DNA from 3 places in the Kitasatospora sp. NPDC015120 genome. Region 1 is predicted to be linked to each of the others. Evidence: riboswitches for the same ligand, from Rfam matches in the RefSeq annotation. Region 1 holds a riboswitch; each other region holds the start of a gene.
What was found. Region 1 has a riboswitch for thiamine pyrophosphate ahead of thiC (phosphomethylpyrimidine synthase ThiC). Riboswitches for the same ligand answer to the same signal wherever they lie in the genome.
Positions count from the first base shown of each region.

Region 2: linked by a shared signal. The riboswitch ahead of thiO (glycine oxidase ThiO) and the one ahead of thiC (phosphomethylpyrimidine synthase ThiC) in region 1 are both predicted to bind thiamine pyrophosphate.
Region 3: linked by a shared signal. The riboswitch ahead of ACF1AK_RS06845 (purine-cytosine permease family protein) and the one ahead of thiC (phosphomethylpyrimidine synthase ThiC) in region 1 are both predicted to bind thiamine pyrophosphate.

Region 1 is NZ_JBIBVJ010000002.1:675,408-680,789, reverse strand. It holds gene thiC (phosphomethylpyrimidine synthase ThiC) at 1-1,583, opposite strand, end outside; TPP riboswitch at 1,579-1,713, opposite strand; gene ACF1AK_RS07800 (hypothetical protein) at 1,916-2,122, shown strand; gene ACF1AK_RS07795 (SPFH domain-containing protein) at 2,248-3,747, shown strand; gene ACF1AK_RS07790 (3-oxoacyl-ACP synthase III family protein) at 3,827-4,840, shown strand; gene ACF1AK_RS07785 (glycosyltransferase) at 4,837-5,382, shown strand, end outside.
Region 2 is NZ_JBIBVJ010000001.1:297,478-302,859, forward strand. It holds gene ACF1AK_RS01280 (polyprenyl synthetase family protein) at 1-167, shown strand, start outside; gene thiE (thiamine phosphate synthase) at 280-954, opposite strand; gene ACF1AK_RS01290 (Rv2175c family DNA-binding protein) at 951-1,316, opposite strand; gene ACF1AK_RS01295 (NAD(P)/FAD-dependent oxidoreductase) at 1,375-2,604, opposite strand; TPP riboswitch at 2,700-2,812, shown strand; gene thiO (glycine oxidase ThiO) at 2,804-3,967, shown strand; gene thiS (sulfur carrier protein ThiS) at 3,964-4,185, shown strand; gene ACF1AK_RS01310 (thiazole synthase) at 4,189-4,986, shown strand; gene pknB (Stk1 family PASTA domain-containing Ser/Thr kinase) at 5,113-5,382, shown strand, end outside.
Region 3 is NZ_JBIBVJ010000002.1:456,869-462,250, forward strand. It holds gene ACF1AK_RS06830 (peptidoglycan-binding protein) at 1-224, opposite strand, end outside; tRNA gene ACF1AK_RS06835 (tRNA-Ser) at 409-496, opposite strand; gene ACF1AK_RS06840 (trypsin-like peptidase domain-containing protein) at 562-2,289, opposite strand; TPP riboswitch at 2,476-2,617, shown strand; gene ACF1AK_RS06845 (purine-cytosine permease family protein) at 2,615-4,066, shown strand; gene ACF1AK_RS06850 (glycerophosphodiester phosphodiesterase family protein) at 4,161-5,045, shown strand; gene ACF1AK_RS06855 (ATP-binding protein) at 5,314-5,382, shown strand, end outside.

The sequences.
Region 1 (5,382 bases):
TCGAGGGCCAGGTTGAACTGGTCCTCCCAGCGGAACTCGAAGCGGGCGTCGGAGAGGGCGTCGTCCCAGGCCTGGGCGCCGGGGTGGCCCTTCGCGAGGTCGGCGGCGTGGGCGGCGATCTTGTAGGTGATGACGCCGGTCTTCACGTCGTCGCGGTTGGGCAGGCCCAGGTGCTCCTTCGGGGTCACGTAGCAGAGCATCGCGGTGCCCCACCAGGCGATCATCGCGGCGCCGATGCCCGAGGTGATGTGGTCGTAGCCGGGTGCGACGTCGGTGGTGAGCGGGCCCAGGGTGTAGAAGGGGGCCTCGTCGCAGATCTCCTTCTGGAGATCCATGTTCTCCTTGATCTTGTGCATCGGGACGTGGCCCGGGCCCTCGATCATCACCTGCACGTCCTTGGCGCGGGCGGTCCGGCCCAGCTCGCCCAGGGTCTGCAGCTCGGCGAACTGCGCCTCGTCGTTGGCGTCGGCGATCGAGCCGGGGCGCAGGCCGTCACCGAGGGAGAAGGTGACGTCGTAGCGCGCGAGGATGTCGCAGAGCTCCTCGAAGTTGGTGTAGAGGAAGTTCTCCCGGTGGTGCGCCAGGCACCAGGCGGCCATGATCGAGCCGCCGCGCGAGACGATGCCGGTCTTGCGGCGGGCGGTCAGCGGCACGTAGCGCAGCAGCACGCCGGCGTGCACGGTCATGTAGTCGACGCCCTGCTCGCACTGCTCGATGACGGTGTCGCGGTAGACGTCCCAGCTCAGCTCCTCGGCCCTGCCGTCGACCTTCTCCAGCGCCTGGTAGAGCGGCACGGTGCCGATCGGCACCGGGGAGTTGCGCAGGATCCACTCGCGGGTGGTGTGGATGTTGCGGCCGGTGGAGAGGTCCATGACGGTGTCGGCGCCCCAGCGGGTGGCCCAGGTCATCTTCTCCACCTCCTCCTCGATCGAGGAGGTGACGGCGGAGTTGCCGATGTTGGCGTTGATCTTCACCAGGAAGTTGGTGCCGATGATCGCCGGCTCGACCTCGGGGTGGTTCACGTTGACCGGGATGACGGCGCGGCCGCGGGCGACCTCGTCGCGGACGAACTCCGGCTCCAGGCCCTCGCGCAGGGCCACGAACTCCATCTCGGGGGTGACGATGCCGCGCCTGGCGTACCCGAGCTGGGTGACGGCGGCGCCGTCGCGGCCGCGCAGCGGGCGGCGCGGGCGGCCGGGGAAGACGGCGTCGAGGTTGCGCAGGTCGCCGCCGCGCGGCGCGGTGTGCCGGATGCCGTCGTCCTCGGGGCGGGCCTCGCGGCCGTCGTACTCCTCGACGTCGCCGCGCTGGCGGATCCAGGCGTCGCGCAGGGCCGGCAGGCCGCGCCGCACGTCGGCGCGGTAGCCGGGGTCGGTGTACGGCCCGGAGGTGTCGTACAGCGGGACGGTCCTGCCGTTGGTGAGCACGACCTCGCGGTACGGGACGCGCAGATCGGGGCGGGACCCCTCGCGGTGGGCCTTGCGCCAGGCCGGGGTGGGGTAGCCGGTGCCCGCGCTGGTGACGGCGGCCCCGGGGCCGGACCGGGGGAGGGCAGACTGCGGCTGTGCATCGAAGGTGGTCATCGGACCTCAAACTCCCTACGCCGGCATTACCCGGTCAGGTTCCTGCGGTCGGCGCAGCCGCCGGTCCGTCCCTCGACGTCCCGTTCAGCGCCCTCTCAGCCCGGTGCTCCGAGCTCCCGCGTCCGCAGGCGGTGTTGCCCGCGCATGACGTCCAACACCGTAGCGAGCCGACCGCCGGAGGTCCAGAGCGGGTCCGGGAGGGGGAACCGCGAGGTCCGGACGGTGAACGGGGGACGCGGACGGTGAACGGGGGGCGCGGACGGTGAACGGGGGGCGCGGAGCCGCCGCGGCGGGCAGACTGGCCCCGTAGCTGACGAGGCGAGGAGGCCGGCGTGGTCGGGAGCACGGGGCGGGTCACCGGGGCGGTTGGCGCGGGGCTGGTCGGCGAGGTGATGGTGCACGTGCCGGAGCGCCAGGGCACCGAGGCGTTCCTCGCCTACCTGGCCGTGCCGGGCGAGCGGCTGACGGTCGGGACGCCGGTGGTGGTGATCGAGTACCAGCCGCCGAGGACGGTCTATGTCGCGCCGATCGGGCCGTGACGCCCCGATGACCGTCCGGTGACGACCTTGTGACGGTACGTCATGTCACTTCCCTTCCCCGGGCCGCGACCCGGGCGGACAATCCGAAACGGCGCATCTCCTGCGCCCGAAGGGGGAGTTGAACCATGGGATACGTCATCGCCGGGGCGGCTGCCGCGGCACTGATCATCGGGGTCACGCTCTTCAAACTCATGTGGCGGGTGGCCGAGCCGAACGAGGCACTGATCATCTCCGGCTCCCGGCACCGCACCGAGGGGGTCGGCGACGGCCTGGGCTTCCGGATCGTCACCGGGCGCGGCACCCTCGTCACCCCGGGACTGCAAGGGGTCCGGCGGCTCTCGCTGGACCTCAACGAGGCCGAGCTGAACGTCGAGTGCGTCACCACGCAGGGCATCCCGGTGCGGGTGAAGGGCGTGGTGATCTTCAAGGTCGGCGACGACGAGGTGTCGATCGCCAACGCCGCCCGCCGCTTCCTGGACCAGCAGAAGCTGATCAGCCAGCGCGTCCACAACGTCTTCGCCGGCCACCTGCGCTCGATCGTCGGCGGGCTCACCGTCGAGGACATGATCCGCGACCGCGAGCGGCTCACCGGCGAGACCCGGGCCGCCTCGGGGCTGGAGATGGAGAAGCTCGGGCTCATCATCGACACCCTGCAGATCCAGGAGATCATCGACCCGACCGGCTACATCAAGAACCTCGCCATCCCGCACGCCGCCGCCGTCCAGCGCGACGCCCGGATCGCCCAGGCCGAGGCGGACCGGCTGGCCACCGAGGCCGAGCAGGAGGCCGCCGCCCGCAAGGCCGAGGCGACCCGCAACAGCGAGATCCAGCAGTCCTCGTACCAGGCCGAGCGGGACACCGCCAACGCCCGTGCCCGGCAGGCCGGTCCGCTCGCCGACGCCGCCGCCCGGCAGGAGGTGGTGGTCCAGGAGACCCGGGTCGCCGAGCTGGAGGCACGGCGCAAGGAGCAGCAGCTCCAGATCGACGTGCGCAAGCCCGCCGACGCCCGGGCGTACGACACCCGCACCACCGCCGAGGCGGCTCGTGACGCCCGGATCTCGGCCGCGCAGGCACAGGCCCGGGAGACCGAGCTGGAGGCGGCCGCCGAGGCCAGCCGGGTGCGGGTCGCGGCCGAGGCGGACGCCGAGGCCACCCGGGTGCGCGGTCTGGCGCAGGCCGAGGCGACCACGGCGACCGGGCAGGCGGAGGCGTCCGCGGCCGAGGCGCGCGGTCTGGCCGACGCCGCGGCCGCACGGGCGATCGGGTTGGCCCGGGCCGAGGGCATCAAGGCCCGCGCGACCGCCCTGGCCGAGAACCAGGAGGCCGTGGTGGCACAGGAGTTGGCCGAGCAGTGGCCGCAGATCGTGCGGGCCGCGGCGGAGTCCTTCGGCAACGTCGAGCACATGGTGCTGCTCAACGGGGCCGACGGGATGGGCGAGTTGTTCGCCAAGGCGCTCGCGATGGGCGGCACCGGGCTCGGGCTGGCCCGCCAACTGCTCTCCACGGTCGGGCCCGACGGCGCCGCCGCCCCGGCGACGACGGCCGCGGTGCCCGTGGAGACGGTCCCGGTGGACGCCGTGCCCGCGGACGCCGCACCGGCCGGTCCGGCGCGCGAGCGGCACTGATCCGTCTGGGTAGAGCGGCCGCGTCCGCCTGAGTACGGGTACTCAGGCGGACCCGGCCGGGCGCACGGACCATGGGGACATGCATCCAGCAGCCACCGCGCGGGTCGGCATCACCGCCGTCGGAGCCCGTCTGCCCGCCCGCCGCCTGACCTCCCGGCAGCTCCAGGACGAGATCACCGCCGGCGGCCGGCTGCGCCTGCCGGCACGGACCTTCGAGAAGGCCACCGGCATCCTCACCCGGCACTTCGCCGCCGAGGGCGAGTACGCCTCCACGCTCGCCGTCGGCGCCGCCCGGCGCGCCCTGGACGCCCGGGGGCTGCACCCGCTCGACCTCGACCTGCTGCTCTTCGCCTCCGCCACCCGGGACGTCGCCGAGCCCGCGACCGCCCATCTCGTGCAGGCCGAACTCGGCTCCCGGGCCCACGCGTTCGACGTCAGCAACGCCTGCAACAGCTTCCTCAACGGGATCGACCTGGCCCGCGCGATGATCCTGGCCGGCCGGGCCCGGCGGGCCCTGGTGGCCACCGGCGAGACGCCCAGCCGGGCGATGCGCCGCGATCCGGCCGGCGCCGGGCAGTTCCGCGAGGGCTTCGCCGGCTACACCTTCGGCGACGCGGGCGCGGCGGTGGTCGTGGAGGCCGTGGAGCGCGGCGGCATCCTGGACGTGGAGACCGAGACCGCCTCCGAGCACTGGGCGGCGGGCGGCATCCCGGGCGGCGGCTCGCGCCATCCGCGCGGTGACGAGTACAGCTACTTCCGGGGCGGCGGCACGGAGTTGCGCGCCGTGTTCGAGAAGATCGGCCCGGACATCCTGGCCCGGGTGGCGGCCCGCACCGGCTTCGGCTGGGACGACTACGCCAAGGTGCTGGTGCACCAGGTGACCGTGCCCTACCTGGAGCGCTTCGTCGAGGCCACCAGAGTGCCGCAGGAGAAGCTGGTGGTCACCGTGCCCGAGCTCGGCAATGTCGCCAGTGCCACGATCGGCGTCCAACTCGAACGGATACGGGCCTCGTTGGCTCCGGGCGACAAGGTGCTGATGGTCGGCCTCGGCGGCGGCGTCAGCCTGATGACGATGGTCTGGGAGGCGTCGTGACCGAGCTGTGGGTGATCGTGCCCGCCTACCAGGAGGAGGCCCGGATCGTCGGCACCCTGGACGCCCTCGCCGCCCAGCGGGACCGGGACTTCACCCTGCTGGTCGCCGACAACGGCTCCACCGACGGCACCGTGGCGGCCGTCCGCGCCTTCGCCGCCCGGGCGCCGTTCCCGGTCGAGGTGCTGGTCGAGCCGGAGAAGGGCGTCGGCTCCGCCGTCGACACGGCGTTCCGGCACGCCATCGCGCACGGCGCCACCCTGCTCGCCCGCACCGACGCCGACTGCCTGCCCGAACCCGGCTGGACCGCCGCCGCGAGGGCGGCGCTGCTCGACTGCGGCGGACTGGTCTGCGGCCGGGTCACCGCCCGCCGCGACGAGCACGGGCCCGCCGGGCGCGCCGTCTTCCTGGTGCTGGTCGCGCTCGGCGCGTTCTTCGGCCGGATCCGGCCCGCGCACCGGCGCCGGCACGGCTACCTCACCCCGTACCGGATGCACGCGGGCAACAACATGGCGATCACCGCCGAGCTGTACCGGGCGGTCGGC
Region 2 (5,382 bases), on a different contig from region 1:
TGCGGGAGCTGGTGGCCCGCAGCGGCGCGCCGGAGCGGGTGGAGCAGCGGATCGAGGAACTGCTGCGCCAGGCGCTGGCCGCGCTGGAGGCGGCCCCGCTGGCGGACCCGGCGGCCCGCGGGACGCTGCTGGCGCTGGCCGGGGCCGCCACCGCCCGCAAGTACTGACACGTACTGCCACGCACTGCGCCGGACGCCGGAAGGACGCACGGACGGGCGCCGGGCACCCGCGGCGCAGCACGGACAGGACGGACGGGACGGACGGCGGCGGCCCCGCCGGTCAGACCTCGCGCAGCCGGCGGGCGAACGCGGCGGCCGCGGCCCCCGGGTCGTCCGCGGCGGTGATGGCCCGCACGACCACCACCCGGCGGGCGCCGGCGGCGAGCACCTCGTCCAGGTTGCCGAGGTCGATGCCGCCGATGGCGAACCACGGCCGCGCGGTCCCCAGCTTCGCCGCGTACCCGACCAGGCCGAGGCCCGGCGCGGGGCGGCCCGGCTTGGTCGGGGTCGGCCAGACCGGGCCGGTGCAGAAGTAGTCGACGCCGGGTTCGGCGGCGGCCGCGTCCACCTCGGACTCGGCGTGGCAGGAGCGCCCGATCAGCACGTCCTCGCCGATGATCGCCCGGGCGGCGGGCACCGGCAGGTCGTCCTGCCCGAGGTGCAGCACGTCCGGGCCGGCCGCATGGGCGACGTCGGCGCGGTCGTTGACGGCGAGCAGCTTGCCGTGCCGGCGGCAGGCGTCGGCGAAGACCTCCAGCGCCGCCAGCTCCTGCCGGGCCTCCAGGCCCTTGTCCCGGAGCTGGACGATGTCCACGCCCCCCGCCAGCGCGGCGTCCAGGAACTCGGCGAGGTCGCCGCGCTCGCGCCGGGCGTCGGTGCACAGGTAGAGCCGGGCGTCGGCGAGCCGGGCGCGGCGGTCGGTCGTGGCCGGGTCGGTCGTGGCCGGGTCGGTCACAGCGCCATCGCCTGGGCGCGGCGCTTGACCTCGGTGGCCCGGTTCTCCCAGAGCGCCTGGACGGGGGTGCCGGGCAGCGACGGGTCCTCGGTGAACATCCACTCAAGGATCTCCTCGTCGCTGAACCCGCTGTCGCGCAGCACCGTCAGCGTGCCGACCAGGTGCTTGACCGGGCCGGTCTCGTCGATGAACGCCGCCGGGACCTGCAGCGACTTGTTGGGGCCGCGCCGGACGGCGATCAGGTCACCCTTCTTGACCATGTTGCGGACCTCGGTGACCACCACACCCCACTGCTCGGAGATGTCGGGGAGGTACAGCCACGCGGGGACCAGGGCTTCAATCTTGGCTTCGATCTCACTCACAAGCACCAGACTGCCACCTCGGCGGCCCGCCGCGCACCAGCGGGTCCGCCGCCCCGCGCTAGCCGGCGGCCAGGGCCGCCTTCAGCGGGACCGCCGGGTCGGCGGCGCGGGCCGGGTCGAGCACGGCGCCGCGCTCGGCCAGCCGCCGGCCCTGGGTCAGGTCGCGCGGCCGGCCCACCGCGAGCAGCGCCCGCAGGACGCCGTCGCGCAGCCACAGCACCGACCAGTGCGCGTCCTGCGGCGAGCCGCGCCACAGCAGCTCGTCGTCCGCGCCGTGCCGCCCGGCGTACTGGACCATCCGCCCGAACTGCTCGGACCAGAAGTACTGCACCGGGTCGTACGGCGGCGCGTCCGTGCCGAGCAGGGTGGCGGCGACCGCCGCGCCGGACTGCAGCGCGTGATCCCAGTGCTGGACGGTGACCCGGGTGCCGGAACGCGCCGAGGGGTAGCTGACGCAGTCGCCGGCCGCGAGGACGCCGGGCACGGTGGTGCGCAGCCGCTCGTCGGCCAGGACGGCGCCGGCCGCGTCCAGGGCGACCCCGGTGCCGGACAGCCAGCCGGTGGCCGGGCGGGCGCCGATGCCGACCACCACCTCGTCGGCGGGCAGGTGCGAGCCGTCGGCGAGCAGCACCGCGCCCGGCTCGACGGCGGCGACGCCGGTGCCGCAGCGCAGGTCCACCCCGGCCTCGGCGTACCAGGCGGCCATCGCCCGGCCGACCTCGGCGGGCAGCGCGCCAGGGACGGGGGCCGGGCCCGCCTCGACGACGGTCACCTCGCAGCCGGCCGTCCGGGCGGCGGTGGCCACCTCGGCGCCGATCCAGCCCGCGCCGACCAGCACCAGGCGCAGTCCGGGGCGGAGCAGGGCGCGCAGCGCGAGCGCGTCGTCCAGGGTGTGCAGCAGGTGGGCGCGCTCGGCGCCGGGCAGGGCGCGCGGCTCGGCGCCGGTGGCGATCACCAGCGCGGTGTACGGCTCGTCCCCGGCGTCGGTGTGCAGCACGCCCGCGCCGCCGGGGCCGCCGGGGGTGAGGCCGGTGGCCCGGCGGCCGGTCAGCAGTTCGACGTCCAGCCCGGCGAAGTCGAGGTCCAGGGCGGTGCTGTCGGTCTTGCCGAGCAGGACGTCCTTGGAGAGCGGCGGCCGGTCGTACGGGGCGTGCCGCTCCTCGCCGACCAGCGTGATCCGCCCCCGGAAGCCGTCGCGCCGCAGCACCGTGGCGCACCGCGCCCCGGCCAGCCCGGCGCCGACCACGACCACCCGGTCCGTCCGTCCCGTTCCGCTCAGCTCATCCACGCCGTCACTGTACTGAGCCCGGTCCGAGGTCTCCGGACCTAGGCCGCCCCCTTCGCCGGCGCCTTTAGGGGCGACGCCACCCGGAGTTAAGGTGGGGGCACCATCACGGGAGCCCGGCGGACCGGGCTGAGAGGCGGGCTGGCACGGCCCGCGACCGTCCGAACCTGATCCGGGTCATTCCGGCGAAGGGAGAACAGCTTTGACACGCCTGGGACGGGGCGCCCACGCCGAGGTGCTGGTCATCGGCGGTGGGATCATCGGACTCGTCGTCGCCTGGCGGGCGGCCCAGCGCGGTCTGCGGGTCGTCGTGGTCGATCCCCGGCCGGGCCACGGCGCCGCCCAGGTCGCGGCGGGCATGCTCGCCCCGGTCACCGAACTCCAGTACGGCGAGGAGCCCCTGCTGCGCCTCGGGATGGCCTCCAACGAGCGGTACGCGGCCTTCGCCGCCGAACTCACCGAGGCGAGCGGCGGCACGGACACCGGTTACCGGCAGTGCGGCACCCTCGCCGTCGCCCTCGACTCCGACGACCGCGCCGAACTGCGGGAGCTGCACGCCTTCCACCAGCGGCTCGGCCTGGACTCGCAGTGGCTCACCGGCCGCGAGGCCCGCCGGCTGGAGCCGATGCTCGCCCCCGGCGTGCGCGGCGGCCTGCACGTCACCGACGACCACCAGGTCGACGGCCGCCGGCTGGCCGAGGCCCTGCTGCACGCGTGCGGGCGGACCGGCGTGGTGGTGCACCGCACCGAGGTCACCGAGCTGCTGGTCGAGCGCGACCGGGCGGCCGGCGCCCGGCTGGCCACCGGGGAGAGCGTCACCGCCGACCGGACCGTGCTCGCGGCCGGCTCGCGCAGCCATCTGCTGCCCGGCCTGCCCCCGGGCGTGCTGCCGGCCATCCGCCCGGTCAAGGGCCAGGTGCTGCGGCTGCGGGTGCCGGAGGCGTACCGGCCGTTCCTCTCCCGCAACGTGCGCGCCGTCGTCCGCGGCGGCCACCTCTACCTGGTGCCGCGCGAGAACGGCGAGCTGGTGGTCGGCGCGACCACCGAGGAGCAGGGCCACGACACCACGGTGACCGCCGGCGGGGTGTACGAGCTGCTGCGCGACGCGCACGAGCTGGTCCCCGGCATCACCGAGCTGCCGCTGGTGGAGACCGGCGCCGGGCTGCGGCCCGGCTCGCCGGACAACGCGCCGCTGCTCGGCCCGACCGCACTGCCCGGGCTGGTCGCCGCCACCGGCCACTACCGCAACGGCGTCCTGCTGACGCCCGTCACCGGCGACGTGCTGGCCGAGTACCTGGTCACCGGCACCCTGCCGGAGCTCGCCCTCCCGTTCTCCCCCACCCGATTCACGAAGGTCCCGGCATGAGCCCCCGCACGAGCGACATCCCCCTGAGCGTCAACGGCGAGCCCCGTGAGGTGCCCGCCTCGACCACCCTCGCCGAGGTGGTCGCCACCCTCAGCCAGGCGCACTCCGGTGTGGCCGCCGCGCTGAACGAGGCCGTGGTGCCGCGCGCCGAGTGGCCGCGCACACCGCTGTCGGCGGGCGACCGGATCGAGATCCTCACCGCCGTCCAGGGGGGCTGACCGATGGCCGACGACCTCCTCACCATCGCCGGGACGTCCTTCTCCTCCCGGCTGATCATGGGCACCGGCGGCGCTCCCAGCCTGGAGGTGCTGGAGCAGGCGCTCCGGGTGTCCGGCACCGAGCTGACCACGGTGGCGATGCGCCGGGTGGACGCCGGCACGCAGGGCTCGGTGCTCGACGTGCTGACCCGCAACGGCATCCGGGTGCTGCCCAACACGGCCGGCTGCTTCACCGCCGGCGAGGCCGTGCTGACGGCCCGGCTGGCCCGTGAGGCGCTCGGCACGGACTGGGTGAAGCTGGAGGTGATCGCCGACGAGCGGACCCTCCTGCCGGACCCGATCGAGCTGCTGGACGCCGCCGAGACGCTGGTCGACGACGGCTTCACCGTGCTGCCGTACACCAACGACGACCCGGTGCTGGCCCGCAAGCTGGAGGACGTCGGCTGCGCGGCGATCATGCCGCTGGGCTCGCCGATCGGCTCCGGCCTCGGCATCCGCAACCCGCACAACTTCCAGCTGATCGTGGAGGGCGCGGGCGTCCCGGTGATCCTGGACGCCGGCGCCGGCACCGCCTCGGACGTGGCGCTGGCGATGGAGCTGGGCTGCGCCGCGGTGATGCTGGCCTCCGCCGTCACCCGGGCCCAGGACCCGGTGCTGATGGCCGACGCGATGCGGCACGCCGCCGAGGCCGGCCGCCTCGCCCACCGGGCCGGCCGGATCCCGCGCCGCTTCCACGCCGAGGCGTCCTCCGCGATGGCCGGCCGCGCCGACCTGGACACCCGCGAGCACCCGGCGTTCTGAGGGTCCGACATTCCGGATTATTGATCCGATCATCATCCCGGTGTCACAAACCGGGCACAGAGCGGCCCCGGGGGCGGTGTCCCCCGGGGCCGGCGCACCCCCACGCCCTAGACTCGCCGGGTGGACATGGCATTGCGCGACCCCCTGATCGGTACCCTGCTCGACGGCCGGTACCGGGTCGAGCGGCGGATCGCCGCCGGCGGGATGTCCACGGTCTACCAGGGCAACGACACCCGGCTCGACCGGATCGTGGCGCTCAAGGTGATGCACCCCTCGCTGGCCGGCGACACCGCGTTCACCACCCGTTTCATCCGCGAGGCCAAGGCCGTCGCCCGGCTCGCCCACCCCAACGTCGTCAACGTCTTCGACCAGGGCGCCGACGGCGGGCACGTCTTC
Region 3 (5,382 bases), 220 kb from region 1:
GCGTCGGCCCGGGTCTCGGTCCCGATGAACTGCCCCACGCTGCCGTCGTAACCGACCCCGAAGTGCGACTCCAGGTTGGTGGAGTCCCGCCAGTACTCGTACATCCGCCGCGGCGTCCACGGCGCCGCCACACTGTGGAAGATCACCTGCGTCGGCGTGATCGCCGGCTGCTCGTCCGACTCGGGTTGGAGCTCCATCTTCTCCGCACCGGGGTACCAGGCCATCCGTCTCTCCTTGCCGGGCCCAGGGCAGTTCGCCCCCTACGCCCCGGTGAACGGACCCCGCACCCCCGCACGAGGACGCCCCACCCCCAAACCCCCCGTTCAGGTGAACCCGGCAGAACGCACGAAGGCGGGTGCCGACCTCGGGTCGGCACCCGCCTTGAGCAGGTGGTTCTTCTCCTACCGGCGGAGAGCGTGGGATTCGAACCCACGGTACGGGGTCACCGCACGACAGTTTTCAAGACTGTTCCCTTAGGCCGCTCGGGCAGCTCTCCAGGCGGAGGTCAGCCTAACGGGTCCGGCGGGGTTCGGTGCACAGGGTTTCCCGGGCGGGCCGGGGTCAGTTGTCCCCGACGCGGGTGCCGAGGGTGACCTTGGTGGTGGCGGTCTGGCCGTTGCGGGTGTACTCGACGTCGACGGTCTCGCCGGGCTTGTGCGTCCAGATCTTGCTGACCAGGGCGGGGCCGTTCTCGATCGGGCTGCCGCCGAGCTTGGTGATGACGTCGCCGGGCTTGAGGCCCGCCTGGTCGGCGGCGCCGCCGGGGGTGACGGCCGGCTGGCCCTGGACGTCGCGGGTCTGGATCTGCGCGCCGTCGCCCTTGTAGTCGTCGTTGCGCAGGACGTCGAGCTTGGCGTAGACCGGCTTGCCGGTCTTGATCAGGGTGTCGGCCACCCACTTGGCCTGGTTGATCGGGATCGCGAAGCCCAGGCCGATGGAGCCGGCCCGGCCGTTGCTGGAGGTGTTGGACTGGATCGCCGAGTTGATGCCGATCACGCCGCCGCCGGAGTCCAGCAGCGGGCCGCCCGAGTTGCCGGGGTTGATCGAGGCGTCGGTCTGCAGCGCGTTCATGTAGGAGGCCTGCGCGCCGGTCTCGTCGCCGGAGGCGACCGGGCGGTCCTTGGCGCTGATGATGCCGGTGGTGACGGTGGACTCCAGGCCGTACGGGGCACCGATGGCGATGGTGGAGTCGCCGACGTTGACCTTGTCGGAGTCGGCCAGCGGAAGCGGCGTCAGCTTGTCCTTGGGCGGGCTGTCGAGCTTGATGACGGCCACGTCATAGCCCTCGGCGCGGCCGAGCACGGAGGCGTTGTAGGAGGAGCCGTCGGCGAACTTGACGGTCAGTTTGCCGCCCGCGGAGGCCGGGGCGACCACGTGGTTGTTGGTGAGGATGTGGCCCTCCGTGTCGAAGACGAAGCCGGTGCCGGTGCCGGACTCGCCGTTGCCCTGGGCCTTGATGGTGACGACGCTGGGCAGCGCCTTCTGGGCGATGCCGGCGACCGAGCCCGGGGCGGGCTCGTTCTTCTGGGTGTTGTTGGCCTGGACCGTGGTGGAGCTGCGGTCGTTCCTGGCGCTGACGGTGGAACCGTCGCGGTCCGCGACGGCCACGCCGACCGCGCCGCCGGCCACGCCGGCCACCAGGGCGACGGCCGCGACCAGGGCGATCAGGCCGCCGCGCTTCTTGCGCGGGCCGCCGGGGGCGGGCGCGCCGGGGTACTCGCCCGGGTAGCCGAGCGGGCCGCCGGGACCGCCGGGCGCACCGGGCGCGCCCGGGGTGACGTCGTGCGGGGCGCCCCAGCCGCCGAGCGGCTGGCCGGCGCCGAACGGGTGGTGGTGCCGGCCGGTCGCGTCCTGGCCCTGCGGGGCGCCCGGGGCGGCGTACGGGTCGTGCGCGGCGAGCGCCGGGGGCACCGGGGTGCCCGGGGCCGGGGTGGCGTACGGGTTGCCGCCGTACGGGGCGGCGGCCGGCGCGGCCGGGGCCGCGGGCGCGGCGGGCGGCAGGACCGGCGGCGGGGCGTCGAGGTAGCCGGCGTCGGCGGCCGGGGCGGGCTCGGGGGCGCCGGCCGGCTCCGGGGCGGACAGCTTGCCGAACGCCAGCGTGGGCGTGAACCCGCCGGAGCCCCCCTCGGCCGGCTGGGACGGCTGGTCGGCCGCGGGCGTCGTTGCGGGGGCGGGACCGGCCGCAGGCTGCTGCGCCGGACCGTCAGAAGCGGAACCCACCGGCCCCTGGCCGACGGAGGGCTGCTCCCCCTGCGGCCCGGTGGACCCAACCTCGCGCTCGGTGCTCACGGACGACCTCCATAGCTGACAGGACCAACAACCATAGTTTTTCGCACACCCGATTCGATTGCCGTAAGGACCCTTCTGAAGAACTCATAAGAATCCTTAGCCGGTCCCGACGGCCCGCGCAGCGCCGCACCCGAACCCGCCGGCCTTGGCGTTCTCCCCCGCGCCGACTAGCCTGTCGCTCCGAACTGACACGCGGGAGCTTGGACCCACACCAGGCTGAGAGTGCGCCGGTCGACCGTACGCCACGGACCCCGTGGACGGCCGTCGAGGGGGCGCAGACCGCCGGAACCTGTCCGGGTAATGCCGGCGTAGGGAGACATCGGCCATGCCGCCTGCTTCGCCATCCTCGTCCTCGGGCGCGCCCTCGTCGCCGGGCGTCCCCTCCTCGCAGGACGCCGCGGGCACCGCCCCCGGTTCCGCCGCCGCGGCGGCCACCGCCGTCCTGGAGCCCCCGGCCCGGGCCGAGGCGCCGCTGGTGCTGGACACCGAACCGCCCCGCACCCTGGGCTTCCGCGACCACTTCGCGCTCTGGATGAACCTCGGCGTCTCGCTGATCGGCTTCACCACCGCCGCGACCGTGCTCGGTGCCAAGGGCAGCGAGCTGTCGCTGGCCGCCGCCGTCACCGCGATCGTGGCCGGCACCGTGGTCGGCACCGCGATGCTCGGCGTGGCCGCGCTGATCGGCGCCCGCACCGGCGCGCCGGCCATGGCGAACCTGCGCGGCCTGTTCGGCACCCGGCTGTCCTACGTGCCGACGGTGCTCAACATCGTCCAGTGCATCGGCTGGGGCGTCTACGAGCTGCTGACGATCGCGCTCGGCGCCCAGACCGTCACCGGTGCCGAGGGCTACCGCTGGGCCTTCGTCGTGCTGGCCGGCGCGCTGACCACCGCGCTGACCATCTGGCCGCTCGGCGCGATCGCGGTGCTGCGCCGCTTCGTCGCGGCCGCGGTGGCCGTCGCGATGGTGTACTTCACCGTCCAGCTCGGCCGCAACGGCGTCCCGGACCCGGGCGCGGGCAACTGGCACGGCTTCCTGCCGGCGACGGACGCGATGATCGCGGTGTCGATCTCCTTCGTGCCGCTCGCCGCCGACTACACCCGGCACTCGCGCACCCCGCGCTCGGCGTTCTGGGGCAGCTTCTCCGGCTACACGGTGGCGCAGGTCTGGTGCTACGTGCTCGGGCTGATGGCGCTGCTGCAGGCGGACGGGGACCCGGAGCGGATCTTCGACTCCTTCCTGGGCGTCTGGGCCGGCTGGCTGTTCCTGCTGGTGCTGGTGCTGCGCGAGACCGACCAGTCCTTCGCCAACGTGTACTCGACCGCGATGTCGGTCCACAACCTGCTGCCGAAGGCCGACCGCCGGGTGCTGACCGGCGGCACCGGCGTGCTGATCACCGTGCTCGCGCTGCAGATCACCGAGTTCACCGACTCCTACTACGCCTTCCTGGGGCTGATCGGCTCGGTCTTCGTCCCGATGTTCGCGGTGCTGGCGGTGGACTACTTCCTCGGCGCCGGGCGGCGCGGCTGGGACCTCTCCGCCGACGCGCCGTCCCGCTGGCTGATGCTGCTGCCGTGGGCGCTGGGCTTCGCCACGTACCAGCTGATCGCGCCGACCGCGGTGGCCGGCTGGTGGACGGACCTCTGGACCTCCGCGCAGGAGGCGCTGCACTTCACGCCGCAGGAGTGGACCTCGGCCTCGCTGTTCGGCTTCCTGGTGCCGGCCCTGGCCACCTGGGCGCTCACCCCGCTCACCCGGGGCCGGGACGCCGCGCGCTGACGCCCGCCGGGCCACCGGCACGGAGGCGAAGACGGCCCCCCGGGTTGGGGCCGTCTTCGCCTCCTCGTCATGTCCGCGGCCTATCGTGGAGGGCGTGACCAGCCCCGATGTCTCGCCCACGACGACCCGCACCGCCCCGCCCGTCCAGGTGATCGCCCACCGCGGTTCCTCGTTCGCCCTGCCCGAGCACACCCTCGTCGCCTACCGCCGGGCGCTCGGCGAGGGGGCGGACGCCCTGGAGTGCGACGTGCGGGTGACCGCCGACGGACACCTGGTCTGCGTGCACGACCGGCGGATCGGACGGGTCTCGGACGGCCGGGGCACGGTCTCCGCGATGACGCTGGCGGAGCTGGAGGCGCACGACTTCGGCGCCTGGAAGACCGGCCGGCCGAGCGAGGACCCGGAGCTGCGCGGGGTGCTGCGGCTGGAGAGCCTGCTGGAGCTGGTCGTGGACTGCGGGCGCCCGGTGGACCTCGCGATCGAGACCAAGCACCCGGTGCGGTTCCGCGGCCGGGTGGAGTCCGAGCTGCTGCGGATGCTGGACCGGTTCGGGATCGGCGGCGCGCACGGCGGCGCGGCGGGCGGCGGAACGGAACGCGGCGGCGCGCACGGCGGCGGGACGGCCGCCCGGGAGCACGGCGTCAACGCCCGGATCATGAGCTTCTCCTCCGTCGCGCTGGCCCGGGTGGCGGCGGCCGCGCCGCAGTACCCGCGGGTGTTCCTGTTCGAGCGCGGCCTGGTGCTGCGCGGGCGGCTGCGCCCGGGCGCGCCGCTGCCGGGCGGGGCGCGGATCGCGGGGCCGGGCATCGAGCTGGTGCGGGCCAGGCCGGGGCTGGTGACCAGGCTGCGCGAGCTGGGCCACCAGGTGCACGTGTGGACCGTCGACGAGCCGGCCGACGTCGAGCTCTGCCTGGAGCTCGGGGTGTCGGCGATCATCACCAACCGCCCGGCGGAGGTGCTGGCCCAGCTCGGCCGCTGACCCGGGCCGACCCGGCGCACGGGGCCGGTACGTGGTGAACCGTTCAACCACCGCCGGCCGTTGATCGTCTTGGTAGGGACTCAAACCTTTCGGCGACGATTTCTGCCGCAATTCATACAGTTTCACGACGGAGGGTGAGCACCGAATCACCTGTCGCGCACCGACGGTGGACGGGCCGGAAATGTCCGCGCGGGATCGCCGCGCGGTCGTTTCCGACGTATTGCCAAGGGGCATCCATCCCTCGGCATACGCTGAAGGAGGTCCGGGGGTGGCGTTGATGGTGGCGCGTGAAGTGCCGACTTCATCGACCATGGCAGTGCCGCACGGCCCAGCGAGT